Regions from separate parts of the Serratia sp. TSA_7 genome, predicted to be linked through region 2. Evidence: predicted binding sites of a transcription regulator. Region 2 holds the regulator's gene; each other region holds the start of a gene.
What was found. The regulator Fur, encoded in region 2, represses iron uptake genes when iron is present. The targets are predictions, from matches to a motif close to ATAATAATGAGAACNACTATCAA.
Positions count from the first base shown of each region.

Region 1: a site for Fur is predicted at 2,788-2,810, ahead of fepD (Fe(3+)-siderophore ABC transporter permease). Genes of this name have one in related genera too.
Region 3: a site for Fur is predicted at 5,765-5,787, ahead of sodA (superoxide dismutase [Mn]). Genes of this name have one in related genera too.
Region 4: a site for Fur is predicted at 5,339-5,361, ahead of ftnA (non-heme ferritin). Genes of this name have one in related genera too.

Region 1 is NZ_JBQZFU010000002.1:681,901-689,827, forward strand. It holds gene ACUTQW_RS12090 (isochorismate synthase) at 1-283, opposite strand, end outside; gene fepB (Fe2+-enterobactin ABC transporter substrate-binding protein) at 483-1,442, shown strand; gene entS (enterobactin transporter EntS) at 1,429-2,697, opposite strand; gene fepD (Fe(3+)-siderophore ABC transporter permease) at 2,832-3,905, shown strand; gene fepG (iron-enterobactin ABC transporter permease) at 3,905-4,930, shown strand; gene ACUTQW_RS12115 (ATP-binding cassette domain-containing protein) at 4,927-5,727, shown strand; gene ACUTQW_RS12120 (enterobactin synthase subunit F) at 5,830-7,927, opposite strand, start outside.
Region 2 is NZ_JBQZFU010000004.1:190,824-198,750, reverse strand. It holds gene ACUTQW_RS15995 (glycosyltransferase) at 1-1,373, shown strand, start outside; gene fur (ferric iron uptake transcriptional regulator) at 1,580-2,026, opposite strand; gene fldA (flavodoxin FldA) at 2,349-2,888, opposite strand; gene ybfE (LexA regulated protein) at 3,118-3,405, opposite strand; gene ybfF (esterase) at 3,662-4,435, opposite strand; gene seqA (replication initiation negative regulator SeqA) at 4,723-5,262, shown strand; gene pgm (phosphoglucomutase (alpha-D-glucose-1,6-bisphosphate-dependent)) at 5,340-6,983, shown strand; gene ACUTQW_RS15960 (PadR family transcriptional regulator) at 7,170-7,820, shown strand; gene ACUTQW_RS15955 (DUF3861 domain-containing protein) at 7,820-7,927, shown strand, end outside.
Region 3 is NZ_JBQZFU010000005.1:210,811-218,737, reverse strand. It holds gene ACUTQW_RS17605 (aminotransferase-like domain-containing protein) at 1-945, shown strand, start outside; gene ACUTQW_RS17600 (YibL family ribosome-associated protein) at 1,019-1,381, shown strand; gene ACUTQW_RS17595 (class I SAM-dependent methyltransferase) at 1,416-2,192, opposite strand; gene yiiM (6-hydroxyaminopurine reductase) at 2,247-2,918, opposite strand; gene ACUTQW_RS17585 (methyl-accepting chemotaxis protein) at 3,016-4,941, opposite strand; gene sodA (superoxide dismutase [Mn]) at 5,066-5,686, opposite strand; gene fdhD (formate dehydrogenase accessory sulfurtransferase FdhD) at 5,814-6,641, opposite strand; gene fdnG (formate dehydrogenase-N subunit alpha) at 6,787-7,927, shown strand, end outside.
Region 4 is NZ_JBQZFU010000001.1:557,098-565,024, forward strand. It holds gene ACUTQW_RS02715 (S9 family peptidase) at 1-1,480, shown strand, start outside; gene exoX (exodeoxyribonuclease X) at 1,514-2,182, opposite strand; gene ACUTQW_RS02725 (carbon-nitrogen hydrolase family protein) at 2,210-2,956, opposite strand; gene ACUTQW_RS02730 (TraR/DksA C4-type zinc finger protein) at 3,333-3,758, shown strand; gene pip (prolyl aminopeptidase) at 3,927-4,880, shown strand; gene ACUTQW_RS02740 (DNA polymerase III subunit theta) at 4,911-5,141, opposite strand; gene ftnA (non-heme ferritin) at 5,516-6,034, shown strand; gene yobA (CopC domain-containing protein YobA) at 6,340-6,723, shown strand; gene copD (copper homeostasis membrane protein CopD) at 6,727-7,608, shown strand; gene ACUTQW_RS02760 (YebY family protein) at 7,678-7,927, shown strand, end outside.

The DNA.
Region 1 (7,927 bases), on a different contig from region 2:
GTTGATGAGTATCAAAAGGAATGGCGCCGCAGAGTACCGGGTTCTTCACGCCGGCCAGTTTCGCTTCGGCGAAAGCGTGCCGCACTTCTCGCTGGAACTCCCCATTCACCTGGTCCCCGCCCGCAGCGGGCAACGTGATTTTGGCGAAGCAACCTTGCGTACTCAGGCTACGGAAAGGAGAGGTAAAGAAGAAGCCCGCGGTGGGCGAAACGCCTGCAGTATTCAGTTCGCTCTCCTTGCTTTGCGGTTTCTTTTGGCCGGCACCCTTTACAGTCACGCTCATCGGTACTCCATTTCTCTTCGTGAATGATAACAAACATAATAATGATTATCATTTAAGTTTGACCGCGTTAAAGTACCCTTGGAAATTTGCCATGTCAATAATTGTAAACAGCTCTTCTCCTCTTCATCGTGGTAGAAAATCAGCAGCATAAATTATATAAATGATAAGTATTACTATTTAAAACCTAAGGACTTTCTTTATGAAGAAGAACCTGATCTTCGGCCTGGCGCTGTTCGGGCTAGCGGCAATCAGCGCCGCTCACGCCGCCGATGCCGGCTGGCCGCGTAACATTGAAACCTCACGCGGCGTGATCACCCTCAATCAGCCCCCTGCCCGTATCGTTTCTACCAGCGTTACCGTCACCGGCACCCTGCTGGCCATCGACGCACCGGTCGTCGCCAGTGGGGCAACCACGCCCGGCAGCCGTCTGGCGGACAAACAGGGATTCTTCCGTCAATGGAGTGACATCGCCGCACAGCGCGGCGTCAAACGCCTGTACATCGGCGAACCCAATGCGGAAGCCATCGCCGGCGTTGCCCCGGATCTGATCATCATCTCGGCCACCGGCGCCGATTCCGCCCTGCGCCTGTACGATCAGCTCTCTGCCATCGCCCCGGTGCTGGTGGTCAATTACGACGACAAAAGCTGGCAAGAGCTGGCCGCAGAACTGGGCCAGGCCACCGGGCATGAAGCCCAGGCGCATAAGGTCATTGGCGATTTCGATGCGCGTGAAAAAGCGCTGAAACAGCGCATGACGCTGCCTGAACAGCCGGTCTCCGCGCTGGTGTTCGGTTCGGACGGCAAAACCGCCAATCTGTGGACCGCCGATTCCTCTCAGGGGCAGATGCTTAAACAGCTCGGCTTCACTCTGGCGGTACCGCCCGCCAAATTGAACAACAGCCGCAGCATGGGCGTGCGCAAGGACATTATTCAGTTGAGCGGCGAGAACCTGGCGGAAGGCCTGAACGGCCAGACGCTGATGCTGTTCGCCAACGGCGACGCCGACGCGCAACGCCTGCTGGCCAATCCTTTACTCGCTCACCTGCCGGCTGTGCAGCACAAACGGGTTTATGCGCTGGGCAACGATACCTTCCGGCTGGATTATTACAGCGCCGGCAACTTGCTGACGCTGTTGGAAAAACAGTTTATTTCTCGGTAGTCTCGCTGGCGGGCTGGAGGCTTTCCTCCTGCCCGCCGCTGCCCACCTGGCGCAAACCGCGCATGGCGAAAGCCAGTACCACACCCAGCACCGCCACCCCAAAACCAAAACTGGTCGACGTCATCGCCGGCAGCATAAACGCCCCCATTGCCCCCAGCAGTAACGCCCCCAGCGCATCGCCCACGACGTTTTGCGCCGTCCACAGACCATTGATGCGCCCCAGGAAGGCGTCCGGCGTCAGGTTCTGAATCAGCCCGTATTGCAGCAACGAGTTCACCGCACTCAGGTAACCAAAAATCACCAGGAAAAACAGCGCCAAACCGTACCACGGCATCAGACCGAACAGACCGATGGCGACGAACGCACCTATCGCCGTCGTCAACATCATCCAGCCCGGCCGCGCTACGTGAGCGACCCGGCCGCTGGTGAACGCGCCAATCGCCGCGCCGAGCGGGACTGCGGAATACATAAAGCCCAATTGCGCTGCGCTGACGTGCCACATGCCGGACATCGCCGGATATAGCACCCGCACCGCACTGGCCATGGTCAGCAGCGCGCCGATCAGCGCCACCATACCTATTACCCGGTTGCGGAACAGGAAGCCGAAACCGCCGGCCAATGCGCGCAGCGGGTGTTCGCGCGGTTGTGGTGGCGGTGCTAACTGCGGCAGACGCAGCAAGGGGATCAACGTCAGCAACGTGCCCAACGCCGCCAGGCCGTAGTTCCACATCACGCCGGAGTGAGCGATCACCAGGCCCCCGATCGCCGGCGACAGGATCGAGCCAAAACGCACCGTCAGCATACTGATGGCACCGGCCTGAACGATGTTTTCACGCCCCACCAACGCCGGCGTGGCGGCCAGCAGCGCCGTCACCCCGACCGCGCCGAAGAAACCGTCCCATACGGCCAGCAAATAAATCGCCGTTAACGAAGGGGCCGGCAAGGCAGCGTTCACGCACAGCCCGATAAAGCCAATGCCGCAGGTGGAGCGAGCAAACAGAATCAAACGGCGGCGCTCGTAGCGATCGGCCAATACGCCCCCCATCAGCAAACCGGCAAACATACCGCTGCCCGCCAGCGTCACGGACAGCCCGACCAACAGGGTCGAACCGGTCAACGCCTGGATCTGAACCGGGATCGCAATGGCCATCAATCCCAGCGCTAAAATGGAAATAAAACGCGCACAAAATACGGCACGAAACGCGCCATTGGTCTTAAGCAGGCCAAAATCCAGCAAAATAGAGGGCTTACTCATCAGCTTTCTCACCACAACGTAGGAAAAGGGGCAGCGTCTGTGCTGCAATAGCGAAGGGAGTCATGGTAACATAGATGAAAGCAATCAATAATGATAATAAATATCATTTATATTCAATTAAATAACGGATTGTTATGTTACGGATTACACGCAATGGCACACCGTCCATTCCGGCCCCCAGGGATCGTCTTATTAGCGGCACTCCCCACTCATTTCATCGCAAACTGTTTGGTTTGCTGCTTGCCGTCTGCGCGCTGTTGGCCGTTATGCTGCTCAGCCTGTCGCTCGGCGCTAAATCCATCCCTTTTGATACGGTTATCCAGGCGCTGAACGGTCAATGCCGTGGAGCGGACTGCACCATCATTACCGAAGCCAGGTTGCCGCGCACGCTGGTGGGCGTATTGGCCGGCATTGCGCTGGGCTTGTCCGGCGTATTGATGCAAACCCTCACCCGCAACCCCCTGGCCGATCCGGGCATTCTCGGCGTGAACGCCGGGGCGGGATTTGCCGTGGTACTGGGCATCACCTTCTTTGGTGCCGCCGAGGTTAGCCAATACCTGTGGTTCGCCTTTGCCGGGGCGATGTTCGCTGCACTGCTGGTCGCGTTGATCGGCGCGCTGGGCGGCAGCAGTCTGAACCCGGTCCGCCTGACGCTGGCCGGGGTCGCGATGGCGGCGGTGCTGGAGGGAATGACCTCAGGGATTTCTCTGCTCAATCCGCTGGTGTTCGATCAACTGCGGTTTTGGCAGGCCGGTTCGCTGGATATTCAAAATATGCAGGTGGTGCGCGCCGTCACCCTGCCGATCCTGCTGGGCACGCTAATCACGCTGTGGATGAGCAAATCGCTTAACAGCCTGAGCATGGGCAACGAATTGGCCACTGCGCTGGGCACCGGCATCGTCCGCACCCAATTGCTGGGCCTGTTGGCGATTACCCTGCTGTGCGGTGGCGCCACCGCCGCCGTCGGCCCGATTGCCTTCGTCGGCCTGATGATGCCGCACATTGCCCGGCGGCTGGCCGGCTCCGAGCTGCACTGGATGCTGCCGTGGACGCTGGTCCTGACCCCCATCCTGCTGCTGAGCGCCGATCTGATTGGCCGCTTTCTGGTGGCCGGCGAGCTGCGCGTTTCCATCGTGACCGCCCTGATTGGCGCACCGCTGCTGATCGTGCTGGTGCGCCAACGTCATATGTTCAGGAGGCAACGCTAATGTCGATGCTGGCAGCCCGTCTGATGACCGATCAAAAATTACGTGCCCTGTCGCGGCCGGCGCTGACCGCGTCGATACTGGCGCTTGCCTGCGGGGTACTGGCGATTTACGCGCTAGGTTCCGGTTCCCTTTCGCTTAACGCCACGCAGGTGATCGACGCTCTCCTCGGCAAAGGCCCGGCAAACCTGACGGTGATAGTCACCCAGTGGCGTCTGCCACGAGTCACTATGGCGTTGCTGTTGGGCGCCGCACTCGGGATCAGCGGCGCCATTTTCCAGTCTCTGCTGCGCAACCCGCTCGGCAGCCCAGACGTGATTGGCTTCAATACCGGCGCCTACAGCGGCGTATTGGTAGCCATAGTGCTGTTTAACGGCGGCGTTATCGGCATCACCTCCGGGGCGCTGGCCGGTGGCCTGCTGACCGCCGCGCTGGTTTATCTGCTGGCATGGCGCAACGGTGTCGAGGCTTTCCGTTTGATTATTGTCGGCATCGCCGTGCGCGCCCTGCTGGTGGCCGGCAATACCTGGCTTATCATCAGCGCCTCGCTGGAATCCGCCATGACCGCCGGGCTGTGGAGCGCAGGGTCACTTAACGGCATAAGCTGGGCGAAAAGCCTGCCGGTGCTGGCGGTGATCGCGCTGTGCTGCCTGCTGTTGCTGACGCTGTCACGCCGCATGCGGCTGCTGGAAATGGGTGACGACACCGCCTGCGCCCTCGGCGTGCCGGTGGAACGTTCGCGCGTGCTGCTGCTGCTGATCGGCGTAACGCTGACCGCTGCCGCCACCGCCGTGGCCGGGCCGATCTCCTTTATTGCACTGGTGGCGCCGCAGATTGCCCGCCGCCTGTGCGCCAACCGCAGCGTCCTGTTGCTGACCGCCCTGACCGGCGCGCTGTTGCTGCTGATCGCCGATGTCGCCGCCCAGCGCCTGTTTATGCCTTATCAATTGCCGGTAGGCGTGCTGACCGTCAGCCTCGGCGGCATTTATCTGATTTGGCTGTTAATCCGTGAGTCACGAAAAAAATGAATGCTGAACCCCTGCTGCCTGCGCCGCTGCGCGCTGAACACCTGACGCTAAGCTATGACAAGAAAATCGTAGCGAGCGATCTTTGCGTCTCTATCCCCCAGGGCGAACTGACGGTGATTATCGGGCCGAACGCCTGCGGTAAATCTACCCTGCTGCGTACCCTCAGCCGCCTGATGCAACCGCAAGCCGGAAGGGTCTGGCTGAACGGCAAGCACATCGGCGAATACGCCACCAAAGAGGTGGCGCGCCAGTTAGGCCTGCTGCCGCAAAGTTCGACCGCTCCCGGCGACATCACCGTGTTTGATCTGGTGGCCCGTGGCCGCTACCCGCATCAGCGTCTGTTCAGCCGTTGGCGCGAAGAAGACCAGCAAGCGGTGGAGCAGGCAATGCGTTCCACCGGCGTGTTTGAACTGGCCGAACAGCCGGTGGATACGCTTTCCGGCGGGCAGCGTCAGCGGGTCTGGATTGCGATGGTGCTGGCGCAGCAAACGCCGCTGCTGCTGCTGGATGAACCGACCACCTGGCTGGACATTAGCCATCAGATCGACCTGCTGGAATTGATGCGTCAGTTAAACCGTGAAAACGGCCACACGCTGGTGGTAGTGCTGCACGATCTCAACCACGCCTGCCGTTACGCCACCCATCTGATCGCCATGCGCGACGGCAAAGTCGTGGCCGAAGGTGCACCTAAGGATATCGTGACGCCGGAGTTGATCGAAGAAGTGTACGGCCTGCGCTGCATGATCATTGACGATCCTGTCTCGCACACGCCGCTGGTGGTGCCGCTGGGGAAATGATTTCCAGCAGATTTAAACGCGGTTCGCAGCGCTCCTGAAAGGACAAGGCCCATGAATGGGCCTTGTCGTACAAGTAACAAGGGTGCGGCTTGAAAGAGGGTATTACAGCGCTCTTAGAATGCGATTCAACAACGGCCCCAGCACCTTAAACGACGCCGGTGAGACGATATCTACGTGCGCGCAATCCAGTTCATGAACCTGCAAGGCATCCACATATTCCGCCCAGGTTTGCTGCACGTCCATCCCTTCCTGCAACGTCTGACGCGCGACAAACAGCGTCGCCTGCCCGCTGAAATTCGCCGTATGGGTCGCGGAAAGCAGACGTACCGAATCGACATAGTTGGCTTCGATATTATCGAACATCGCCACCCGGGTTTCGCCCAGTGCCGGATCCAGCGTATCTTCCGATACCGCCAGGAACTGCTGGCGTTCACGCTGCACTTCTTTCAGCACGTTGTCATCCAGCATCACGTCCCAGTTTTGCGTTTCCGGCGGATAAGTATCCAGCAACCCAAGGAAAGCCACTTCTTCGCCTCGCGCCTGCAACCTGGCGGCGATCCCCTGCGCCAAGGTGCCACCCAGCGAATAACCGATAAAATGGTACGGGCCATGAGGCTGGACCTGCAATACCGTCGCCAGATGCGCTTCGCAAACCTGATCCATATTTTCGCTGAGCGCCAGCGGGCCATCCGGACGCGGCGACTGAATGCCCACCAGTGACCAATGTTGATCGATATAGCGCGGCAGCACGCTGAACTGCCAGGAGAATCCGGAAGCCGGATGCAGGCAGAACAGCGTCGGGCCATCGGTGGTGCGCAGCGGCAGTACGCTGTCGAAACCGGTTTGGTCGGCTTCTTCCTGGGTGCGCTCTTGCGTTAGCAGTTGCGCCAGCTGTTCCACCCGGGAAGCGACCATCACCTGCCCTACCGAAACCGCCTTGCCCAACTCGCGCCGCAGCTCCGCCGCCAGCCGCATGGCCAGCAGCGAGTGACCGCCGAGGGCAAAGAAATCATCGTCGGCAAATACGGTTTCACGTTGCAGCAAGCGCGCAAATACCGCAGCGATCGCCGTCTCCAGCCCGGGTTCAGGTTCACGGCCCGCAGCCCTGACGCCGTTTTGCGGCTGCGGCAGCGCTTTGCGATCCAGCTTGCCGTTAGCGCTTAGCGGTAAAGCGTCCATCTCAACCAACGCCACCGGCACCATGTGTGGCGGCAGGCGATCGGCCAAGGCGGCACGCAGGCCGTCGAGATCCAGGCGCACGCCAGGCTGGGCCACCAGGTAACCCACCAGTTGGCGGGCATCCCCACCGCCGGTGTCTGCCGGCGTATTGCCCAGTACCAGCGCATGGGTCACCGCCTGCTTAATGCCCGGCAGCGACAGCAATGCATGGTCGATTTCGCTCAGCTCAATGCGCTGACCACGAATTTTTAGCTGATCGTCGCTGCGGCCGAGGTATTCCACTTCGCCACCCGGCAGCCAGCGCGCAACGTCGCCGGTACGGTACATCCGTCCGCCGTTGCCTTCGGGATCGGCCACAAAGCGGCTGGCGGTCAGTTCCGGGCGGCCAAGATAGCCCTGCGCCAGCTGCACGCCGGTAAGATACAAATCACCGGCCACGCCCGGCGGCACCGGCCGCAGACGCGCATCCAGGATGCGCAGCCCGGTATTCCACACCGGCAGGCCGATCGGCACATTGGCGCCCGTGATTGCCGCCAGCGACTCGCCCCAGGCCGGATGCCAACTGACATCCACCGCCGCTTCGGTCGGGCCATACAGGTTATGCAAGGGCACGCCAGTGCGGCTTTGCCACAGGCGACACAGCTCAGACGGCAGCGCTTCGCCGCTGCAAAAAACCTGCCGCAACGGCGCACAGCAGGCCACCGCCGGCGGGTTGTCCAGCGCGCCGACAAAGGCCGCCAGCATCGAAGGCACGAAATGCAGCGTGGTAACCCGATGCCGGTCAATCAACGCCAACAGCTGTTGCGGATCGCGGTGCGCTTCCGGCGGCGCCATCACCAACTGGGCCCCCACCATCAACGGCCAGAAAAACTCCCACACCGAGACGTCAAAGCTGCATGGCGTTTTCTGCAGCACCACATCGTTCGCCGCCAGTGGATACTGATGCTGCATCCACAGCAAACGGTTGACGATCGCCTGATGCCCCACCAGCACGCCTTTCGGCCGCCCGGTAGAACCGGAA
Region 2 (7,927 bases):
TTCGCTTTTTGATCCTGATTGAAATGGGCGGAATGTATATGGATATCGACACTCTACCGCACCGTTCGGCGACGTTTTTCCTGCTGAAACCCGAAGTGCCTGATTACTTTCAGTTTCTGCCCAATAGCGAGGTCAGCCACGTCAGCGGGTTGAATTTGTTTCTGGATGAAACCGGGATGATCATTGGCCGCAGCGGCGATAGGTCGCTGTGCAAAATATTGGCGGGTCTGGATCAGATCTATGCGGCGCAAAGCGGTGGCGTGCCGGATAAAAGCCCCCTTTATGAAAGAAGGCTGTTCGACGCGTTTTATCTGTTGTGGTGCCGCCACATCGGCAGGACTGTCCTTAGCCACGATAGTTTTTGCAAGGATCATGGGGTTCATTATGACGCTGTTCCGCAGGCGGTGACCTGTGGTATCCGCGGCATGCGCCTGTTGGAGGATGTGCTCACCAATGAGACGTTGCCGCTCGGGGAGGAGGAACTGCGCAGCTATCGACAGTGTATAAGCCGGCTGGAGCAGGTGGATTGGCAGCTTGAGCAACCGACGGATCTGGCGCGCCACGCGGAAATATTTACCGTCGATGAAGTGCCGCGCATGGCCTATCCGGCGCAGATAAGGTCCGATATCGATCACTACCATTACTATTCGGTGCTGTCCCATGACCGCGCGCTGGATCGGGTGAACCAGCTTTTTGGCGAGTATTTGATAGCCGATAACCGGCGGCAGATCGACGAGGGCAATTACTGGCGGTTAACCGTCGGAGCGGGCGATGCGGCATTGCCGCTAGCGCAGGGCGGGCTGCATTTTCTGCCGGGGCGGCAAGCTGGCGAAGCGGACAGGATCCGCATGGCGAAGCTGCTTTTTGCCACCAGCTACCTGGAATACTGCTCTGCCGGCAACCCGGCCGGGATGGATCTGGTATCGCTGCAGCAGGCGCAAAATATCGACCCCTATCTGGACCTGATTACCCTGGCTTACGATCGGTGCGGGGCGTTTATCGGATTTTTCACGGCGGCGAGTCTCGACGAGTTGTATGGCGTTGAGGCGAGCTATCTATATCGCGATGAAATAAAGCCGCTTGATGAGGCCTACGACGATTTTGTGCACAGCCAGTGCGGTGCGGACGATTACTTTGTCTGCAGCCTGGCCATCGAGAGCCGATTCCGCGGACAGGGCTATTTTACCCCCCTGTTTGCCCTGATTAAGCAGCAGGCGCAGCAGCGCCGGGCGAAACATATCGTGCTGTGCGTATGGCAAAGCAGCGATGCCTGCCAAATCTACCTGAACAAAGGGTTTCGCGTTCGTGGCGTTTTCGACTATGCCTGGCCGATTTTCTTCGATCGGCTGCTGTCTCTTGAATATGCATTGTGACGAGTTTGCCCATCCGCGTGTCGGCGGGTGAGTTGACGGTGACGTGAGCGTCAGTGGGAAGTGAGAGAAGTACCGTGGAGAAGTGCCGCTGCAATTGTTGTCTTTCTGATGTGATTTTCCCCGGGCCTGTCCGGGGATTTTTTTGCCCTCATCTGGAGGCATAAAAAAACCGCCGTTAAGGCGGTTCTCAATGCCGGTTTAGGGCATTATTTTTTGTCGTGCAAGGTGTCGTCTTCACGGCAATCACCGATTTCACAGTGACCATACAGGTAGAGGCTATGGTTGGTGAGCTTGATGCCGTGCTGCTTGGCGATATCACGCTGACGCACTTCGATAGACTCATCGCTGAATTCGATCACTTTGCCACAGTCCAGGCAAATCAGGTGATCGTGGTGATGCTGTTGGGTCAATTCGAACACGGATTTGCCGCCTTCGAAGTTGTGACGGGTCACAATCCCGGCATCATCAAACTGGTTCAGTACGCGGTAAACCGTCGCCAGGCCAATTTCTTCGCCCATGTCGATCAGTTTTTTGTACAAATCTTCCGCACTGACGTGATGGCATTCCGGATTTTGCAGTACTTCCAGGATTTTGAGTCGCGGAAGCGTGACTTTTAGGCCGGCCTTCTTCAATGCGGTGTTGTTGTCAGTCATGCGGATTCAGTCCTGTTACTATGCTAATCAAGTTGAGGCATTCTTGCCTGTGGCATCGGTCGGCACAAAGAGTTAATTGCGTGTCATTATAGAACCGGTTGCCCTAAATGGAAACCGCCGGTTGTTAACAAAGATATCATGGCACAATTGCATGTTACACACGCAACGTCTTGATGGATGGGATAAACCGATATCTCAGTCTACCTTGACGATGTGGGAAGTTACAAACATGTAGCTTCTATTGCAGAAATCCGTGCTGCCGATGAACGGCCCTGCTGGCAACACTATGCACTTTGCAGGGCTTTTGTTCAACCTTTGAGGGTTAGCCGACGATATCGGCTAGGCTCAGTTCTTCGCTGATCTGCTTCACCCAGGCTGCGACGCGTTCGTTGGTCAATTCCGGTTGACGATCTTCGTCAATCGCCAGGCCGATGAAGAAATTGTCATCCGCCAACCCTTTCGATGCTTCGAAGTGGTAACCCTTGGTCGGCCAGTGGCCTACAATCGCGGCGCCGCGTGGCTCGATGATGTCGCGGATGGTGCCCATCGCATCACAGAAATATTCCGCATAGTCTTCCTGATCGCCACAGCCGAACAGCGCAACCAGCTTGCCGTTGAAATCGATTTCTTCCAGCGTCGGGAAGAAGTCATCCCAATCGCACTGGGCTTCGCCGTAGTACCAGGTAGGAATACCCAACAGCAGAATGTCGAAAGCTTCCAGATCCTCTTTGCTGCTTTTGGCGATGTCGCGGATTTCCGACACCTCTTTGCCAAACTGCTGCTGAAGAATTTTCTGGATCATCTTGGCAATGTTTTCGGTATTGCCAGTGTCGCTGCCAAAGAAAATGCCTACATTAGCCATATCGCGTATAACCTTTAAATTCAATTAATTGCATTGCACGATGTTAGCGTTGAACGCGATAACACCGATTAAAATGATGACATGGCAAGAATCTGCCTCTTACCGGTAAGTGCGTATCATGCCAGAGATTTACCCCGGGGTTTTATCGCGTTTATGCGATGCCGGGAGGAATAAAACGGTGTTGATCGGTGTCATCCATAACACCGCGCCGCATGTGCGGCTGCAAAGATCAATGTTCCGGCTGTTCATCCGCCAGTTGTGCCAGCAGCATTTGCTCAATAAGCTCGCTGCGGCTGATATTGCGCTGTTCCGCCAGTTTGTTCAGGGCGTCCACCGCATCCGCGTTGATTTTCAGTTCCACACGCCGTAAGCCACGGACTTTATCGCGTCGAAGCTGATTACGCTTATTGATTCTAAGCTGTTCATCTCGGGATAGCGGGTTGGTTTTCGGGCGCCCCGGACGGCGTTCATCTGCGAACAGATCCAGCGTCGTGCGATCCGTTTGTTCTTTTGCCATAGGTAGCGGTACTGCAAGGGAGTTTGCATCAAAAAGCGTATACGCTTCCGGACGGTTCGGTTAACACACTTCGGGCCAATAAACCCTAACCCAAATTTACCCCCAGCCTGGCGTTACTGAACACGCTGAGCAGGGCGGCAAAATTATAGCGCGCCATATTACCCCAGCAGATAGAGCAACGACAATGTTTAACTGAGCCGAAAACGCGCTAAGCCGTTATCTTTAGCGCGTTTTTTCGCCAGAGGGCGGTTTTTATTCAGGCTTCGTCGAGAAAACGGTGGATGGCGCGCAGTACCGCCTCCGGTTTTTCCGCGTGAACCCAGTGGCCTGTGCCGGCAACCACGTGCGCTCGCGCCTGCGGGAACTGACGCGCGATATCTTGACGGTAGCTGTCCTGCACATAGGGCGACAGGCCGCCGCGGATAAACAACGTCGGGTGCGGCCATGCGGGGACGTCTTGCCAGCCGGTGACGTTTTCGTATTGGTCGATCAGTACCGGCAGGTTAAAGCGCCACTCGCCCTGATGAAAGGACTTCAGCAGGAACTGGATCACGCCTTCTTCCTGCAGGTAGCTGCGCATCAACTCCGCGGCCTGCTGGCGTTGGGTGATGCCGGCCGCACTCACCGCTTTTAAGGCGGCGAAAATCTCGTCGTGGCGACGAGTGCGGTAATCCACCGGCGCCACGTCGATAACAATGAGCTTTTCAACCCGTTCGGGGGCGATCGCCGTCAGCGCCATTGCCGCTTTGCCGCCCATAGAGTGGCCGATCACAATCGCCTTCTCCACCTGCAACTCATCGAGCAGCGCCAGCAGGTCCTGCGCCATTTCCGGATAGGTCATTACCGCAGAACGCGGCGAAAGGCCGTGGTTACGCAGATCGACTTTAATCACGCTGTGCTGTTGATTCAGATCGCGCGCCAGCACGCCCAGGTTGTCCAGATTGCCGAACAGCCCGTGGATCAGCACGACCGGCAGGGCGGCGGAGTCGGTGGCCAGCAGTTGATAATGTAATTTCATGGCGAAGTTCATACTGAGAGAGATTCAGATTAGGGTATCATGATTAAAACACACGACGAATATACCCGTCGCCTTTCAAGCTTCAGCCTTGTTGGCGGAAACTTGAAATCCATAGGGTATAATAACTCGGATTTTTCTTGTTTCGGGCTTGGCAGCGCCGGCTATAGGTATTAGTCTGCTTTTTCCGCCCGCAGGCACATAGTTGTGTTCGCCCTTGCGCTTTTAACCTTATAATCCCATGGCTTGAATGCAGGATCTGGCTTCAGGTTCTAAGTAGAAAAAAACAGTACTGGATAAAGATGAAAACTATTGAAGTCGACGAAGAGCTTTACCGTTATATTGCCAGCCACACGCAACATATTGGTGAGAGCGCGTCCGATATTTTGCGCCGTATGTTGAAGTTTACCGCAGGCCAGCCATTGCGCGCCGTGCCTGCCGCCAGTGCTCAGAGCGCCGAGCAGGAAAAAGTCGTCGCCGCGCAGCGTCCTCGCGATCGTGTGCGCGCGGTACGCGAGCTGCTGCTGTCGGACGAATATGCCGAGCAGAGCAGAGCCGTGAATCGTTTCATGCTGGTTCTTTCGACCCTGTATACCCTCGATGCGGCGGGCTTTGCCGCAGCTACCGATGCATTGCATGGTCGTACCCGCACCTATTTTGCCGGCGATCAACAAACCCTGCTGGCGAACGGAACGCATACCAAGCCAAAGCACGTTCCGGGTACGCCTTACTGGGTGATCACCAATACCAACACCGGTCGTAAACGCAGCATGGTTGAACACATCATGCAGGCTATGCAGTTCCCTGCGGAACTGACAGATAAAGTTTGCGGCACTATCTAATTTAGCGAACAGCCCGTCATGGTGGCCGTGAGCGACATATTGCCCGGTTGCCGGACAGAGAATAGGGAGATATGTCGATGGCGAATAACTCACGTGCCGGGCAGCCGGCTCAGCAAAGCGATTTGATCAACGTAGCCCAGCTGACGTCGCAGTACTATGTACTGCAGCCGGAAGCGGGCAACGCCGCACACGCGGTGAAGTTCGGTACTTCAGGGCATCGCGGCAGCGCCCTGCGCCACAGCTTCAATGAAGCCCATATCCTCGCTATCGCCCAGGCGATTGCCGAAGTGCGTCGTCAGCAAGGGGTTACCGGCCCCTGTTACGTCGGTAAAGACACCCATGCGCTGTCGGAGCCGGCTTTCATTTCTGTGCTGGAAGTCCTGACCGCCAACGGCGTAGATGTGATCGTGCAGGAAAATAACGGCTTTACGCCAACCCCTGCGGTATCTCATGCCATTTTGTGCCACAACCGCAACGGCGGGGCGCAGGCCGACGGCATCGTCATTACCCCTTCGCACAACCCGCCTGAAGACGGCGGCATCAAGTATAACCCGACCAACGGCGGCCCGGCCGACACCAACCTGACCTCGGTGATTGAAAAACGCGCCAACGAGCTGCTGGCGCAACAGCTGAAAGGCGTTCAGCGCCAGTCGCTGGACAAAGCCTGGAACAGCGGTCATCTGCACGCGCAGGATTTGGTACAACCTTATGTGGAAGGGTTGGTGGACGTGGTTGACATGCCCGCCATTCAGCGTGCCGGCCTGAAATTGGGGGTTGATCCGCTGGGCGGCTCCGGCATTGCCTACTGGCAGCGCATTGCCGAGCACTACAAGCTGGATCTGACGCTGGTCAACGACTCTATCGATCAGACCTTCCGCTTTATGCACCTGGACCACGACGGCATTATCCGCATGGACTGCTCGTCGGAATCTGCAATGGCCGGCCTGCTGGCGTTGCGCGACAAGTTCGATCTGGCGTTCGCCAATGACCCGGACTACGATCGCCACGGCATCGTCACGCCTAAAGGCCTGATGAACCCGAACCACTATCTGGCCGTTGCCATCAACTACCTGTTCCAGCATCGCCCGCAGTGGGGCGCAGATGTAGCCGTGGGTAAAACGCTGGTTTCCAGCGCGATGATTGACCGCGTAGTGGCCGATCTGGGCCGCAAACTGGTGGAAGTGCCGGTCGGTTTCAAATGGTTTGTCGACGGTCTGTTCGACGGCAGCTTCGGTTTTGGCGGCGAAGAGAGCGCCGGGGCTTCGTTCCTGCGTTTCAATGGCACCCCGTGGTCGACCGACAAAGACGGCATCATCATGTGCCTGCTGGCGGCGGAAATCACCGCAGTGACTGGCGAAAATCCGCAGAATCATTACGAGGATCTGGCCAAGCGTTTCGGCGCACCGAGCTATAACCGCATTCAGGCACCGGCTACCCATGCGCAAAAAGCCGCATTGGCCAAGCTGTCGCCGGAAATGGTCAAGGCCAACACGTTAGCGGGTGACCCGATCACCGCTCGTCTGACGGCGGCTCCGGGCAACGGCGCCTCCATCGGCGGCCTGAAAGTGATGACCGACAACGGCTGGTTTGCCGCACGTCCTTCAGGTACCGAAGAAGCCTACAAAATCTATTGCGAAAGCTTCCTGGGTGCCGAGCACCGCGAAAAGATCGAGCATGAAGCGGTAGAGATCGTCAGCGAAGTGCTGGCTTCCGCCAAATAATCTCTTTTCTGCCTGATGAAAAGCGCTGTTTTTACAGCGCTTTTTTTATGCCTGCAATTTAGATATATCTATTTACAAAGACCCGTTGCACATTTCGATATATCGATCTAGATTAGCTATATCGAAGTGAATTAGATATATCTAAATCACCTCGTCAACTGACTATTCATTGAGAGGTAAAACCCTATGTTCCATCGATTAGGTTTACACCGCCGTCATGGTTGCCACCATGACGGCGAAGAAGGGCACGAACATCGTCGTCGCGGCGGGCGCCACCATTTTGGCGGCGAGCACGGCGAAGAACACGGACGTGGTGGGCGCGGCGGCCGTGGTGGGCGTCACCGCATGTTTGAACATGGCGATTTGCGGTTGGTGTTGCTGGCGCTGGTGGCGCGCAAGCCGAGCCACGGCTATGAGCTGATCAAGGCGATCGACGAGGCTTCCTCCGGTTTGTACGTGCCAAGTCCAGGCGTTATTTATCCGACCCTGACGCTGTTGGAAGAGCAGGATTTCCTCGAGCCGATAACCACCGGTAACGGCCGCAAAAGCTACCAAATCACCGCGTTGGGCCAGAGCGAACTGCAAAAACACCAGGCCGCCGTCGATCTGATCCTTGCCCGTTTGGCCGGGGCCGGCCGCAGTCATCATCATCACGGCAACCTGGCGGAAGGTATCTCAGAAGCCATGAACCGCCTGCGCAGTTTGCTGCGCGGCAACGTAATGCGCGCCGATCTCTCGCCGCAGCAGGTTGAACGTATCAATCAGGCGTTGCTCACTGCAGTAACGGCGATCGAAAGTGAAATGAACATTAACACGACAACGCAGGAGAACGACTGATGCCAGGCCACCGTTTCCGTATCACCGTTGAAGCCCTTAACGATCGCAAAGGCGATCCGGTCGATAAAGCGCCGTTGAGCTTTGAAGTGGAAAATCACGACGATATT
Region 3 (7,927 bases), on a different contig from region 2:
GTGGAACCTGGCGATGTCACCCTGACCCACGGCTGCATGGAGGCGCTGCAACTGGCGTTGCGTGTCACCACCAAGCCGGGCGACTGTATTGGGCTGGAGTCGCCGACCTATTTTTATCTGCTGCCGCTGCTGGCCAGCCTGGGGCTGAAGGCGCTGGAAATCCCGACCGATCCGCAGCATGGCCTGTCGCTGGACGCGCTGGAGCTGCTGTTGAATGAGAAACGGCTGGATGCGGTGATCGCCATGCCAACGGTGCAGAATCCGCTGGGGTGCACCATGCCGCTGGCGGCCAAAAAGCGGTTGGCGCGGCTGATGAACGATCATCAGGTACCGCTGATTGAAGACGGGCTGTACGCCGAGATTCAGTTCGGCGGCGCGCTGTCGCCGGCGGTGAAATCTTTCGATCGCGACGGCTGGGTGCTGTTTTGCTCCAGCTTTACCAAGACGCTGGCGCCGGATTTCCGCATCGGTTGGATCGCCGGTGGGCGTTTCAACGAAGCGCTGCGCAAGCTGAAAGCGGTGTCATCGATGGCGGAATCACAGCTGTTGTCGGAAACGCTGGCGATGTTCCTGGAAACCGGCGGCTACGATCACCATTTACGCAACCTGCGTAAGCGCTACGCCGCCCAAGTGGAGGCGGCACGGGCCTTGATTGCCCGCCATTTCCCGCGTGGCACGCGGGCGACGCAGCCGGCGGGCGGTTTTGTGTTCTGGGTCGAGTTTCCGGCCAGGGTCGACAGCGTGGCGCTGTTCCACCAGTTGCTGGAGGAACAAATCTGCCTGACGCCGGGCACCTTGTACTCCCCCAGCGGCCGCTACCGCAACGGGCTGCGGCTCTCTTGCTGCTATCCGTTTAATGCACGTTATACCCAGGCGTTGGCGCGCGTGGGGGCGAAAGCCTGCGAGATGAGCGGGTTGCCGCCGGGAATCGAGCAAGGCGAGTAACTGCGTGCACATTTTGCTACAATGTGGGCATCGTTGATTAGCGTGCCGCACAGGCACAAACAGGCCATAAACCATGAAAGAGAAAGAAAAGGCAGAGATTAAGCGCCTTAGCGACCTGCTGGACGCACTGAATCACAAAGACACGGCGGTGATCCAACAGGGCAATGTCGACCTGATTGCCCAGCACACCAAAGAAAAAGAGAAGCTGGCGACGGAAATCGAACGTCTGAAAGGCGTGCGCGTCGAGAAGCTGAGTGCGGAAGCGCAGAAGCTGAGCCAACTGCCCTTCAGCCGTGAAATCACCAAGAAAGAGCAGGCGGACATGGGGTCGTTGAAGAAAAGCGCACGCGGCCTGATCGTGGTGCACCCGATGACCGCACTGGGCCGTGAGATGGGCCTGAAAGTGGTCACCGGCTACGCCAAAAAAGCTTTCTGATTCACCCGGGCGCCGCCCTGCGACGCCCGGTATTTCATCGCTTGGTCGTGAAATACGCCTTGGTTTGATAGGGCACGATCACTGTTTCCTTGCCCTGCAATTCCCCTTCCTCCGCCACCAACTGGCGAATCTGATCGATCACCTCTTCCTGCCGTTGCGGCGGCAAGGCGGCGATAAAGCTGGTTGAGCGCACCCGGTTGTAAATAACATCTTCTGCTGCGCCCTGGTGGCCGAACATAAACACCTGCTCCTGCAACGCTTCGAACCCCTTGACCGGAAACAGTTTGCGCCATTCGCCAGTGTAGAAACGCGGCGCGTCGCCTTCGTGTCTGTCGACAATCTGATTCAGCTTGCGCACCCAGCTCACGCGCGCATCGCGCATATTCCACACCAGGCCGAACTTGCCGCCGGGCTTGAGGATACGCTGAATTTCAGCCAGCGCCTGAGGCGTGGCGAACCAGTGGAAGGACTGCGCGCAGACTACGGCATCGACCGATTCGTCCGGCAGCGGAATCGACTCGGCGGTGCCCGCCAGCGTTTTCACCTGCGGCAGCGCGGCCGACAGTTTTTCCAGCATTTGCGCTACCGGTTCGACGGCGATCACCTGCGCACCGGTTTCCAGCAGACGCGGGGTGAATTTGCCGGTGCCGGCGCCGAGGTCGACAACCGTCATGCCGGCGTGCAGGCCGATAACCTCACGCAGCCAGATGGCGATCTCCGGCGGATAATCCGGTCGCCCTTTCACGTAGCGGTCGGCATTGGCCTGATAACCAACGGCTGCGGCGTGGTGGATCGGAGAGGGGGTGGTCATAACTTTTGCTCCTGCCTGAAAGAGGTTGCACAACAGTCTAGCGGCCGGTCTTTTTCAACGGCCCAGCAGACGGCGGTTAACGTTTTCGATATGGCCCGTCGTGATGCGCGCCAGCATGGTTTTACTCCAACTGGCGGACAGCCCGGCTACCGCCAGCAAGCGGCGATACTGCTCTTCATCGAACGGCATATGCCAGGCAATGCCGATGGCGTCGGCCACCGAGACGTCGCTGCTGCGCATCACCAGTTCCAGCGGACGATCGCCGCTGACGGCACCGGCGGACACCACCCGGTACAGCCAGCCGCAACGGCCGCTTTGCTGCATCAGCACCGAGATGTCGTCGATCGCGAAGTGGTAGTTGAGTTTGAAGCAGGGAGAGCGTGGCTGGGTGACCTGAATCAATGCCTCGCCCCAGCGGAAGATATCGCCCATAAACACGTTGTGCTCGGTCAGCCCCAGCGTGGAAATATTCTCGCCGAAAGCCGGCGCGCAAAACTGTTCCGCCTGTGCAGGAAACTGTTCCCGCCAGTGGGCGTAATGTTCGCGCGGATAGTGGCACAAAGCGCGGTCCGGCCCGCCGTGATAGCTTTTTTCCGCCTGCTCGTCGCCTTCCAGGCCGAGCGGGGTCAGCTTGATGGCGCCCTCCACCAGGCGTTTGGCGATGCCGCTGGGCCGCCCGCCGTCATAAGGCTGGATGGTGCCGATATAAACCTCAGGGTGATGCATATGCGCCTCCGTTCTTTGCGTCAGAGGTTCAGCATAGCCTGAGTTGATCGGGAGGGACAGAACATCCCGCCCGAAAATAACCGGGCGGGGAGGTGCATCAGAACGTGGTCCAGTTGTCTTGCGCTGCCGCTGACCGCGCTTTAATCACCGGGGCTTTTGGCGCGCTGGCTTTTGCCACGGCGGCGGGGGCTTTCTGCTCCGCCAGGCGGAATACCGAGACGCTTTGCAGCAGCATGTCAGCCTGCTCTTCCAGCGAGTCGGCGGCGGCGGCGGATTCCTCCACCAGTGCGGCGTTCTGCTGGGTGGTATGATCCATTTCGACAATCGCCTGGCCGATCTGGGCGATACCGCGGGTTTGCTCGTCGGAGGCGGCGGCGATCTCCGCCATGATGTCGCGCACGTGGGTCACCGAGAGGACGATTTGCTCCATGGTGCTGCCGGTATTCTCCACCAGGGTGGTGCCGGTTTGCACCCGGCTGACCGATTCGGCGATCAGCCCTTCGATCTCTTTTGCCGCTTGGGCACTGCGTTGTGCCAGATTACGAACCTCGCTGGCCACCACCGAGAAGCCGCGCCCCTGTTCGCCGGCGCGCGCAGCTTCTACTGCGGCATTGAGCGCCAGAATATTGGTCTGGAAGGCAATACCGTTAATCAGGGTGGTAATTTCGGCGATTCGTCGCGAGCTGCTGGAAATATCGCGCATGGTGCTGACCACGTTCTCTACCAGCTTACCGCCCTGTTGGGCGGTTTGCGAAGCGTCGGTAGCCAGTTGGTTGGCGTGGTGGGCGTTTTCGGCGTTCTGCTTCACCGTGGCGGTCAATTGCTCCATGCTGGCGGCGGTCTCCTCTACCGCCGCCGCCTGCTGTTCGGTGCGAGAGGACAAATCGGTGTTGCCTGCGGCAATCTCCGCCGCAGCGGTAGAGACCTGGCTGACCCCCATCTGGATTTTCTCAATCATATCGCGCAGGTTTCGGCTCATCGCCGCCACCGCATTCAGCAACTGGCCCAGTTCATCGCGGCGGGTGCTGGTCTGCGCCTGGCGCAGATCGCCGTTGGCGATGCGTTCCGCCAGCGCCAGAGTGCTGCGCAGTGGCCGGGTGATTTGCAGCGTGATGCGCCAGGCAATCAGCAACCCGGCGATAATGGCAATCAGCGTGGTGATGCCCATCTGCAGCTGCGCCGCATTAATATCGTTGTGGGTTTGCGCCAGTTCGTCCTGCATAAAGGCGTTGACCAGCGTACCGACCTCCTGAGCGCTGTCCCCCAGCCGCTGGCTGATCTGCTGTTCCTGTTCATAAGCCGGCAGGTAAGCTTCGATTCGGTTTTTGTAGTCGTCGAGCGCGCTCAACAGCGGTTGCAGCAGGGGGCGCTGGGCATCGCTGAGCCGTCGGCTGAGGGCGTTTGCCGTGCTGCGCGCGTCATCAATCGCCGCTAACAGCGGCGCTTCGGATTCACGGTTCAGGCTCAACAACAGGCCGCGTGCGTCGTAGCGCACCAGGGTCAGTTTCTGATTCAACTGCACAAAAGCCAGTTGCAGGTCGCCATTGGTCAGTTGGCGCTCTACCTGATTCAGGCTGTCTTGCACTTCCGACATGTTCCAGCTTTGGCGTACCGCGTCTTTCGCCGCTACCGCCTTTTCGAAGGCATTTTGCTGTTGCTGGTATTGGCCGATCAATACCACCAGGCGCTGCAAGTCTTGCCGGCTTTGGGCATCCCAGTCCAGCGCCTGGCCCTGGCTGATCAACCGCACCGCGTTTTCGATATTGGCGCGGTTATTCTTCAGGTACTCGGGCCGGTAGGTCTGGCCGAACAGCGCACGGTTATATTTGGCCTGATTGATTTCGTCATTAAGCCGGTTGCTGAAATCGATGCGGTCGGCGCGGGATTCGATGATATTCAGGTATTGTGCGCCGGTGCCGGCGATGACCGCCGTAAGCAGTAACATCAGACCGAATCCGAGGCCGAGCTTTTTACCCACGGTGAGATGAACGAACTTTCCTGCCAGTGTTTGCAATGCCGCCATATTATTTTTCCTTTGTGGGCGAACCTCTATTGAACAAACCATCGGCAAAGGGCGGTCAAACTTTAGCGGATTTTGGGCAAAAAAATGCCCGCTTTACGCGGGCATCATCAGTGTTGGGGGCGAATTACTTCTTCGCAGCGAAGCGTGCTGCCGCTTCGTCCCAGTTAACCACGTTCCAGAACGCTTTGATGTAGTCTGGGCGTTTGTTCTGATATTTCAGGTAGTAAGCGTGTTCCCACACGTCCAGGCCCAGGATTGGGAAGCCTGAAGCGCCGGCAACGGCTTCGCCCATCAGCGGGCTGTCCTGGTTAGCGGTAGACACCACGGCCAGTTTGTCGCCTTTCAGCACCAGCCAGGCCCAACCTGAACCGAAGCGGGTCGCTGCGGCTTTCTCGAACTCTTCCTGGAATTTCTCGACGCTGCCGAAATCGCGCTCGATAGCGGCTTTCAGATCGCCACCCAGCGTGGTACCGATTTTCAGGCCTTTCCAGAACAGGCTGTGGTTAGCGTGGCCGCCGGCGTTGTTACGCATGAAAGTGCGCTTGTCGGCAGGCACTTTATCCAGATCCTGGATCAGCGCTTCAACGCTCAGCGAAGCCAGCTCAGGGTACGCTTCCAGCACGGTGTTCGCGTTGTTGACGTAAGTCTGGTGGTGTTTGGTGTGATGGATTTCCATCGTCTGCTTGTCGAAATGCGGTTCCAGTGCGTCGTAGGCGTACGGCAGGGATGGCAGTGAATAACTCATAATCATCATCTCCAGTGGGGTATGGGCGGCGCAAGGTGCGAGCACCGCGTAAGCAGTCGGATCATTATAGTTAATTAAATGATCTTGAAAATGATTATCAATGCCCTACTTAATGTAAGGGATTAAATTAATCCACAATGCGCTGCGGGTGAGTAAACACCGTGGCGCGGCCGGGTTTGCTGAAACCGACCAGCGTCAGGTTGCTGCGCTCGGCGATTTCCACCGCCAACGAGGTGGCAGCGGAAACCACGAACAGGATCTCGACGCCGCACATCGCGGATTTTTGTACCATTTCATAGCTGGCGCGGCTGGAGACCAGGATCGCGCCCTGTTGCCAATCTTGCTTCGCGCGCACGCCGAGCAACTTGTCGAGCGCTACGTGGCGGCCGACGTCTTCACAGCCGCCCAACAGGTCACCCTGCGGCGAAATCCAGCTGGCGGCGTGGGTACAGCCGGTGAGCTGCCCGACGCTCTGCACCTGCTTGAGCTGCCTCAGCGCGTGGTCGAGGTTGGCGAGAGAAAAGCGTTGGGTGAACGGCAGCGCAGGCAGCGGGCGGAAGATGTCCGCCAACTGCTCGATGCCGCACACGCCGCAGCCGGTGCGGCCCGCCATGGCGCGGCGGCGCTCCTTCAACCCGGCAAAGCGGCGGCTGGAGAGCTCTATTTGCACCTCCAGCCCGTTACAGGTTTGGTTAATCTCTATACTGTAGATATCGCGCGGTGACTCGATAATGCCTTCGGACAGCGAAAAACCCAGGGCGAATGCCTCCAGATCTTTTGGCGTGCACATCATCACCACGTGAGAGATGCCGTTATAGACCAGGGCGACCGGCACTTCTTCCGCCAGCCAGTCCGGCTGCGCGGTGGCGAGCTGCCCGCGCTGATAAACCTGGGCCTGGGTCACCCCTGTGAGCGGGGTCTCATTTATGTGCTGCTCTGGGTTTATAGTGTTCACTTAACTGGCACCTGTTTGTAACAACCCCATATACGCTGTGGTAATATTGCCGCGTAAAAAACAAAATCAATTTTAGCGCTTCCCGCGTCAAGGGGGAAAGCGCCATTTGAAACAATGTGACAATCGAGAGTGAAAGGAGACCCCCATGCAGGTCAGCAGAAGGCAGTTCTTTAAGATCTGCGCTGGCGGTATGGCAGGAACGACGGTAGCCGCACTGGGCTTTGCCCCGGAAGTGGCGTTAGCGGAGACCCGGCAGTACAAACTGCTGCGCGCCCGTGAAACCCGTAATACCTGTACGTATTGTTCCGTCGGCTGTGGGCTGTTGATGTACAGCCTTGGTGATGGCGCCAAAAACGCCAAAGAAAGCATATTCCACATTGAAGGGGACCCGGATCACCCGGTAAACCGCGGCGCGCTTTGCCCGAAAGGCGCGGGGCTGGTCGACTTCATCCACAGCGCAAGCCGTCTCCAGTTCCCGGAGTATCGTGCGCCGGGTTCAGATAAATGGCAGCGCATTACCTGGGACGATGCCTTTACCCGCATCGCCAAACTGATGAAGGAAGACCGTGACGCCAACTTCGTGAAAACCAACGAACAGGGCGTCACCGTCAACCGCTGGCTGAGCACCGGCATGCTGTGTGCCTCCGCCTCCAGTAACGAAACCGGATATTTAACCCAAAAATTTAGTCGCGCTCTCGGCATGCTTGCCGTAGATAACCAGGCGCGTGTCTGACACGGACCAACGGTAGCAAGTCTTGCTCCAACATTTGGTCGCGGTGCGATGACCAACCACTGGGTTGATATCAAGAACGCGAATCTGATTATCGTCATGGGCGGTAATGCGGCGGAAGCGCATCCGGTGGGGTTCCGCTGGGCGATGGAAGCCAAAATTCACAATAAAGCCAAGCTGATCGTCATCGATCCGCGCTTTACCCGTACCGCATCGGTGGCGGATTTCTACACGCCGATCCGTTCCGGGACCGACATCGCTTTCCTGTCGGGCGTCCTGCTGTACCTGATCACCAACAACAAGATCAACCGCGAGTACGTCGAGGCCTATACCAACGCCAGCCTGCTGGTGCGGGAAGACTTTACCTTCGAAGACGGCCTGTTCAGCGGCTACGACGCGGAAAACCGCAAATACGACAAAACCACCTGGAATTATCAGCTCGACGAGAATGGCTTCGCCAAGCGCGACGTCACGTTGCAGGATCCGCGTTGCGTGTGGAACATGCTCAAACAGCACGTCAGCCGCTATACGCCGGAGGTGGTGAACAATATCTGCG
Region 4 (7,927 bases), on a different contig from region 2:
CGTTTATTACGTGCGCAAACATGCCAAAACGCTGCTGCCCTATCAGGTGTATCGCCACGTGGTAGGCACAGATCCGCAGCACGACCAACTGATCTACGAAGAGCTGGACGACACCTTCTACGTCGGGCTGGAAAAAACCACCTCCGAACGCTTTATCCTGATCCACCTGAGCAGCACCACCACTTCGGAGATTTTGCTGTTGGACGCCGATCGCGCCGACAGCACGCCCCAGATGTTTGTGCCGCGCCGCAAGGATCATGAATACGGCATCGATCACTACCATCAGCATTTCTATATCCGCTCCAACAAGGACGGCAAGAACTTCGGCCTGTATCAGAGCGAGCAGGCGGATGAAGCGCAGTGGCAGGAGCTTATCGCTCCGCGTATCGAGGTGATGCTTGAAGGCTTCAGCCTGTTCCGTGACTGGTTGGTGGTGGAGGAGCGCAGCGAAGGCCTGACCCAACTGCGCCAGATCCACTGGCAGAGCGGCGAAGTGAAACGCATCGCTTTTGACGATCCGACCTATACCACCTGGCTGGCCTACAATCCTGAGCCGGAAACCGAACTGCTGCGCTACGGCTACTCTTCGATGACCACGCCGACCACGCTGTATGAGCTTAATCTCGACAGCGGCGAGCGCGTGATGCTCAAGCAGCAGGAAGTGAAAAACTTCACGCCGGAAAATTACCGCAGCGAACGGGTATGGGTGAAAGCGCGGGATGGCGTCGAGGTGCCGGTCTCGCTGGTTTACCGCCAGGATCGCTTTATCCGGGGCAGCAATCCGTTGATGGTTTATGGCTACGGCTCTTACGGCAGCAGCATGGATCCGGCCTTCAGCGCCAGCCGTTTGAGCCTGCTGGATCGCGGTTTCGTCTTCGTCCTGGCGCACATTCGCGGTGGCGGCGAGCTGGGGCAGCTGTGGTATGAGGACGGCAAGCTGTTCAAGAAGCAAAATACTTTCAACGATTTTATCGACGTGACCGAAACGCTGATCGCGCAGGGTTATGGCGACGCCAAACGGGTCTTCGCCATGGGCGGCAGCGCCGGCGGCCTGTTGATGGGGGCGGTGATCAATCAGGCACCGCAGCTGTTTAACGGCATAGTGGCGCAGGTGCCGTTTGTCGATGTGGTCACCACCATGCTGGATGAGTCTATTCCGCTGACCACCGGCGAATACGACGAATGGGGCAACCCGAACGAGCCGGCGTATTACGACTACATCAAGCAATACAGCCCGTACGATCAGGTGAAAGCGCAAGATTATCCGCACATGCTGGTGACCACCGGGCTGCACGATTCGCAGGTACAGTACTGGGAACCGGCCAAGTGGGTGGCGAAGCTGCGCGAGTTGAAAACCGACGATCGTCAGCTGCTGCTGTATACCGATATGGATTCTGGCCACGGCGGCAAGTCCGGGCGTTTCAAAGCCTATGAGGACATTGCGCTGGAGTACGCCTTTATTCTGGCGCTGGCGGAGTAATTTGCAGGCGGGCGGCGATTGCTGCCCGCTTTTTTAGCCGATCAGATAGTATTTCAACGTATGCTTCATGTCCGGGCTGAGATCCTCGATGGACTTCAACATCCAGCGCAGATAGCCGGGATCTTCCTGCGCAATGCGATCGATTTCCTGCCCGCGATACTTGCCGAATTTGAATTTCTTCAGCAGCACCGGCTGTTCGGTGATTTGCGCCATTTGTTCCGGCGTCCAACCCGAATCCTTGACGATACGTTGCAGCAGCGCGGCGGTGACGTAGCAATCGTACAGCGCCCGGTGCGGGTACAGCGTGGTGTCTTGCGGCAGTTGCACCTCGAGATTCAACGCATAGCGCAGATACTGGTTGCCGTATTTGATGTCCGGGTACAGGGTGCGCGCCAGCTTCATGGTGCATATCCAGGCACCGCGCATTTCCGGCAGCACGCCGCGATCAAACGCTGCGTTGTGCGCCACATAGTAAGGGCTACCCAGATAGCGGCCGATCGCCACCGCGATGCGCGGTTTACCCTCGACCATCTGTTCGGTGATGTGATGGATAGCCATCGCATCAATGCTGATGGGCCGATCGGGGCTGACCAAGTCGCTCATTGGATTGGCAATGTGGCCGTCGATCAGGTCGACGGAGGCGACTTCCACCACGCCGCCGTCCAGCCCGCAGGTTTCAGTGTCTATTACGCGTAAAATCATGGTTTCCTCAGGGGCAACAGCACAGCGTTAGCTTAACCGGCAGTAGCGCCCGTGCCAACCGTTGGGGCGGTTTTCTGCAATCAGCAACCCCTGGCTGCTATCTGGTACGCTGGCTACCTGCCGGCCTGTTTCATCCCATATTGCGCTTCTACCGGCAGGGATCCAGCCACCGGTAGGGCCGGCATGGTTAGCCATCAAGGTGACAATGCCATGTTGTTGCGCATAACTCGCCAAATTAGAGCTGTCGGTGGAGTAACCGGCTTGAGAAACCAACACGCCGGCGGCGTAGATCTCGGCACCGGCTATTGCGGCATCGGTGGCATGCTCTGGGTGCGCGGTGTCAGCGCAAATCGCCAGGGCGATCCGTCGTTGGCTTACCGTCAACAGAGGGCCGCCATTGCCGGAACGAAATATCTCTTTTTCCGCACCGTGCAGATGTTGCTTGGTGTAGGTATTTCGGCCGCCGTCGGGGCTGAACGTGAATGCGCCTATAAACAACCCAGTGCCATCGTTGAGCGGAGCGCCGACAACAAGCGTCATCTGTTGTTGTTTAGCCGCATCGGCTAGCGGCTGCAAACGTGGATCGTCAAGCGTAAGGGCTAAACGACTGGCAGCATTGAGCTCGTAACCGGTCAGCGAAAGTTCAGGAAAAATCAGCAACTGCACATGCTGTTCTGCGGCCTGACGGATGAATGTCAGATGGTGGTCCAAATTGCGGTCAATATCAGCGGCCACGGCGTGGTACTGAGCGGCGGCGATAGTCAAGCGGGGCATCGGTATTCACTCCGGTAATTTCAGACAACAAAAAACCCGCCTCGGCGGGTTTAATTACGGTTAGAAGTTCGCTTACTCGCCGGACGTTTGCCCTTTTTTGGCGCGTTTGCCTGCGCGTTTCTCTGCAGGGGTTTTCAACGGCTTCTTCTTCGCATTTTTCTTGCTATCCATTCCCTTACTCATGTTGGCCTCTCAGTTACCTATGGGTGGGTGGTTTGCTAAGCTATTAACCACCTTACACCGGTTGGTTGCAAGCATGAAAACGTATGTTTTAGTCAATCGCTTGTTAAGCGTGAGTATTTTGTTTTTTGTGAAAGGCTGCTTAATTGTTTTGTTATGTTATAATGTAACAAACAAATTATCGCGGGAGAGCGCAATGACCGTCGTTTCCTTGTTAAACCCACAGCAACTCCTGGCCATGCCGGAGTCTGATTATATGAACCCGGCACAGCAGGCTTTTTTTCGCCAACGCCTGCTGGAGGAGCAGCAAAAATTGCTGCTGCACATCGATGCGTTGAAACGCGATATCGACGGCGGTGAAGTCTCCGGTGATGAAGCGGATAAAGCCGCGCGTGAAGAAGACCTGCGATTACTGTTCCGCCAGTTGGACCGCGAAAGCCGCTTGTTGCCGAAAATCGCGGCGGCGTTGTCGCGGCTTCACAACGGAGAGTTCGGCTATTGTCTCGAAACCGGGGAGCCCATTGGCCTGCCGCGTCTGCTGCTGCGGCCTACGGCAGAACTGGGCATCGAGGCGAAAACCGCTCAGGAAATGCGTGAGCCGCACTTGCGCAAAAGAGGCTGACCCGGGCGCTGGGTATGCTCGTTTAGGCTGACCTGGCCGGTATTTTGCGGTCATTTTAAGCAAACGCACGCTAACTTGCCGGGGAGTGTGGGAGTTTTCAGGTTTTACCGTTGACCTGATGGGCCGCTTCGGCTTTTATGAGGGTATGACCACAGAGACGGAAGCGCCATGGAACAATTACGAGGTTTGTACCCGCCGTTAGCAGCGTATGACAGCGGTTGGCTGGACACAGGGGATGGCCACCGGATCTACTGGGAACTGAGCGGTAACCCTAAGGGTAAGCCGGCAGTCTTTATTCATGGCGGGCCGGGCGGGGGGATATCCTCCTATCACCGCCAACTGTTCGATCCACAGCGCTACAAGGTGCTGCTGTTCGATCAGCGCGGCTGCGGGCGCTCCAAACCGCATGCCAGCCTGGACAACAACACCACCTGGCATCTGGTGCAGGACATTGAACGCCTGCGCGAAATGGCCGGCGTGGAGCAATGGCTGGTGTTTGGCGGCTCATGGGGATCGACGCTGGCGTTGGCCTATGCGCAAACCCATCCGCAGCGCGTTAGCGAAATGGTGTTGCGCGGCATCTTCACGTTGCGTAAGCAGGAATTGAGCTGGTATTACCAGGACGGCGCTTCGCGCTTCTTCCCGGAGAAATGGGAGCGTGTGCTGTCGATTCTTTCAGAGGAAGAGCGTAAGGACGTGATCGCGGCCTACCGCCAGCGCCTGACCTCAAAGGATCTGCAAGTACAGCTTGAAGCGGCGAAGTTGTGGAGCGTGTGGGAAGGGGAGACGGTAACGCTGTTGCCAAGCACCGAGTCCGCTTCCTTTGGTGAGGATGACTTTGCGCTGGCGTTCGCCCGCATCGAAAACCACTACTTTACCCATTTGGGTTTTCTGGACAGCGACGACCAGCTGCTGCGCAACGTTCCGTTGATTCGCCATATCCCGGCGGTGATTATCCACGGCCGCTACGATATGGCTTGCCAGGTGCAAAACGCCTGGGATCTGGCGAAGGTCTGGCCGGAGGCGGAGCTGCATATCGTAGAGGGTGCCGGGCACTCCTTCGATGAACCGGGTATCCTGCATCAGTTGATGCTGGCCACCGACAGGTTTGCGGCAAAATGATGCAAAACCCGCCATGACGGCGGGTTTTTTTTATCTGGATTTCGGCTCGTACGGCAGGCGCGAATACTTGTGTGATTCGACGCGATAGAACGCCACGCGTTCGCGGAAATAGTCGCGCAGGTGCGCCGGCTGTTCGCGTTCAACCATTTCCGGGATCACCGGCATGTTATAGCGTTCTTTAAACGCCACGCCGGAAGCCGCGAGATCAACGTTCACCTTGTCCATCTCTTCTTTGGAAAGCTCTGCCAGATTGTAACCCACCGTATTCTCCTTACTGTCACCGCATTGGATCAGCGCAGAAGGTAATGCACCCGGCGGCGCTTGGCAAGCCTGAAGCGCAAGGGGAGAAGGGCTGCGGGAATAACGCCAGCCATCAGCGCTTATTTATTATGCCGAAGGTAATGCAATCTATTTGTTTTATTAAATAAGAATGATTCGTTTTTGGGGTAAATGTACAGATGAAAATAGTTATCATAATAATTTAGATGAATAATTAATATTTATTTTAACATATTGATTTTTAATTGATTAAAAATTAAATGACTCATGATGTAAATCAGGTGTTTTTATTTTGTTCTTACCAAGGCATAATACGGAAAAATTAAATCGATACCTGCAAAATAAAAGGGATAATTATGCTGACGCAAGAAATGACCAAAAAGCTGAATGAGCAACTGAATCTGGAATTTTATTCCGCCAACATGTACCTGCAAATGAGCGCATGGTGCAGCGATAAAGGCTTTGAAGGCGCGGCCGCATTTCTTAAAGAGCATTCTCAGGAAGAGATGCAGCACATGCAACGTCTGTTCGATTATCTGAGCGATACCGGCTCCTTGCCGCTGCTGGGCACCATTGCCGCACCGCCGGTTGAGTTCGAATCCCTTGCGGACGTGTTCCAACAGACTTACGAACATGAGCAACTCATTACCCGTCAGATCAACGAGCTGGCGCATGCGGCAATGACCGCTCATGACTACTCTACCTTCAACTTCCTGCAGTGGTATGTCGCTGAGCAGCATGAAGAAGAGAAACTGTTCAAATCCGTGCTGGATAAACTGGCGCTGGTGGGCAATAGCGGCAAGGCTCTGTTCTTCATCGATAAAGATCTGAAGAAAATGGGCGCAGCCGGTGAAAACGGTAACGGCCAGGGTTAAATCTGCGCTGAATAACCGCGCGTCGGGCTTTGCCTGGTGCGCGGTTTTTTTATGCCCTGCATTTAGCATGGTTTAGCAGCGATACGTGCTGCCAGATCGCAGAATGCCAGCGTTCTGCTCGACTTACGGATCGAGTCTCGTTATCATTTAATACGATACGCTACAGGGATGGTAGGGCGTTAAAAACAGCGGGTTAGCCGTTATTCCCGTTCTTCTGTTTACCCGTGGCGCAATCATCTGCGGTGGGTTATGGTCGCCGGCCTTGGCCCTTATCACCCTCGATTATTGCTTTAAGGGATATCACTGTGATCGGTAAAATTCGTTCTTCGTATCGCCTGCTTTCTACTATTTTTGTGTTGTTTGTCGGGTTGTCCTCGCAGCAGGCGCTGGCGCATGCCCATTTGAAAGTGCAGACGCCGGCGGAAGATGCCATCGTCAGCCCGGCACCGAAGGTGCTGACGCTCAATTTCTCCGAAGGCATTGAGCCTAACTTCAGCGGCGTGAAAATCACCGGCCCGAACGACGCCAACGTGAAAACCGGTAAATTGCAGCTCGATGCGAACAACAACACCCAGATCAATTTGCCTATCGAAGACGATCTGGCTGCCGGCAAATATAACGTTAGCTGGCATGTGGTTTCGGTCGACGGCCATAAAACCAAAGGCCAGTACAGCTTCACCGTCAACTAAGCCATGAGTCTGGCGGCCCTGTTTGTTCTGTGTCGCTTTGTGCACTTTGCGGCGGTGATGCTGATGTTTGGCAGCAGCCTGTTCACCGCCTTATTGTCGCCGCAGCGCCTTTCCCCGTATCTCTCCCGTGACGTGCGTCCTCTGCTGGTTTCCAGCACCTGGCTTGCCGGGCTTTCTGCCGTGGCGCTGCTGGCGATTCAGGCCGGGCAGATGGGGGATGGCTGGGCCGATACCTGGCAACCCGATGTTTGGTGGGCGGTGCTGGGCACCACCTTCGGCGAGGTCTGGCGCTGGCATTTGGGGATGTCGCTGCTGGCAGTATTGAGCCTGTGGTTGCCGGATCAACGCCGCACGCAGCTTTTGGCGCTGCTTTCCACGTTGCTGCTGGTCAGCATGGCGTTTATCGGCCATGCGGCAATGCATGGGGGCGCACTCGGCGCGCTGCACCGTTTTAACCATGCGCTGCACCTGGTGGCCGCCGGTTACTGGTTTGGCAGCCTGCTGCCGCTGTTGATCTGCCTGCGCTATCTTGCTCAACCGCAGTGGCGCAGCGACGCGGTGATCACCTTGATACGTTTCTCGCGCTGGGGGCACCTGGCGGTGGCGTTGGTTATCTTGACCGGCGTAATTAACAGTTTGATTATTCTCGGTAACTGGCCGCTGGATGTGGCTTCGCCATATCAGCGCCTGTTGTTGTTCAAAACTGCGCTGGTGGCGCTGATGGTCATGGTGGCGCTGGCCAACCGTTACGCCATCGTACCGGCGATGAGCAGCGTACCCAGGCTGGCACAGCGCGGGTTGGTGCTGGCCTGCTGGATTGAGGTTGTGCTGGGCGCATGCGTACTGCTGCTGGTCAGTTTATTTGCAACCTATGCGCCGGTGTAATATTGCGGCTTGCCGGATGCCTATAAACTGCGGGAAAATTGAATCAAATAGCAACCTTAAGGCCATAACATGAAATCGGTATTACTTGGCATCACGCTGCTGGCCACCGCGACCGGCGCGCTGGCGGCAGACCAACTGGTTAACATCACCAAGCTGGAATACGGCAAGCAGTGGGCGTTCACCAAAGAAGAAGTGACGTTGCAATGCCGCAGCGGCGGCGCGCTGTTTGTACTGAACAACAGCACGCTGATGCAATACCCGCTTAACGCCGCAGCAGAAGCTCAGGTGAAAGCAGGGCAGCAGCGCGCCCAGCCGCTGG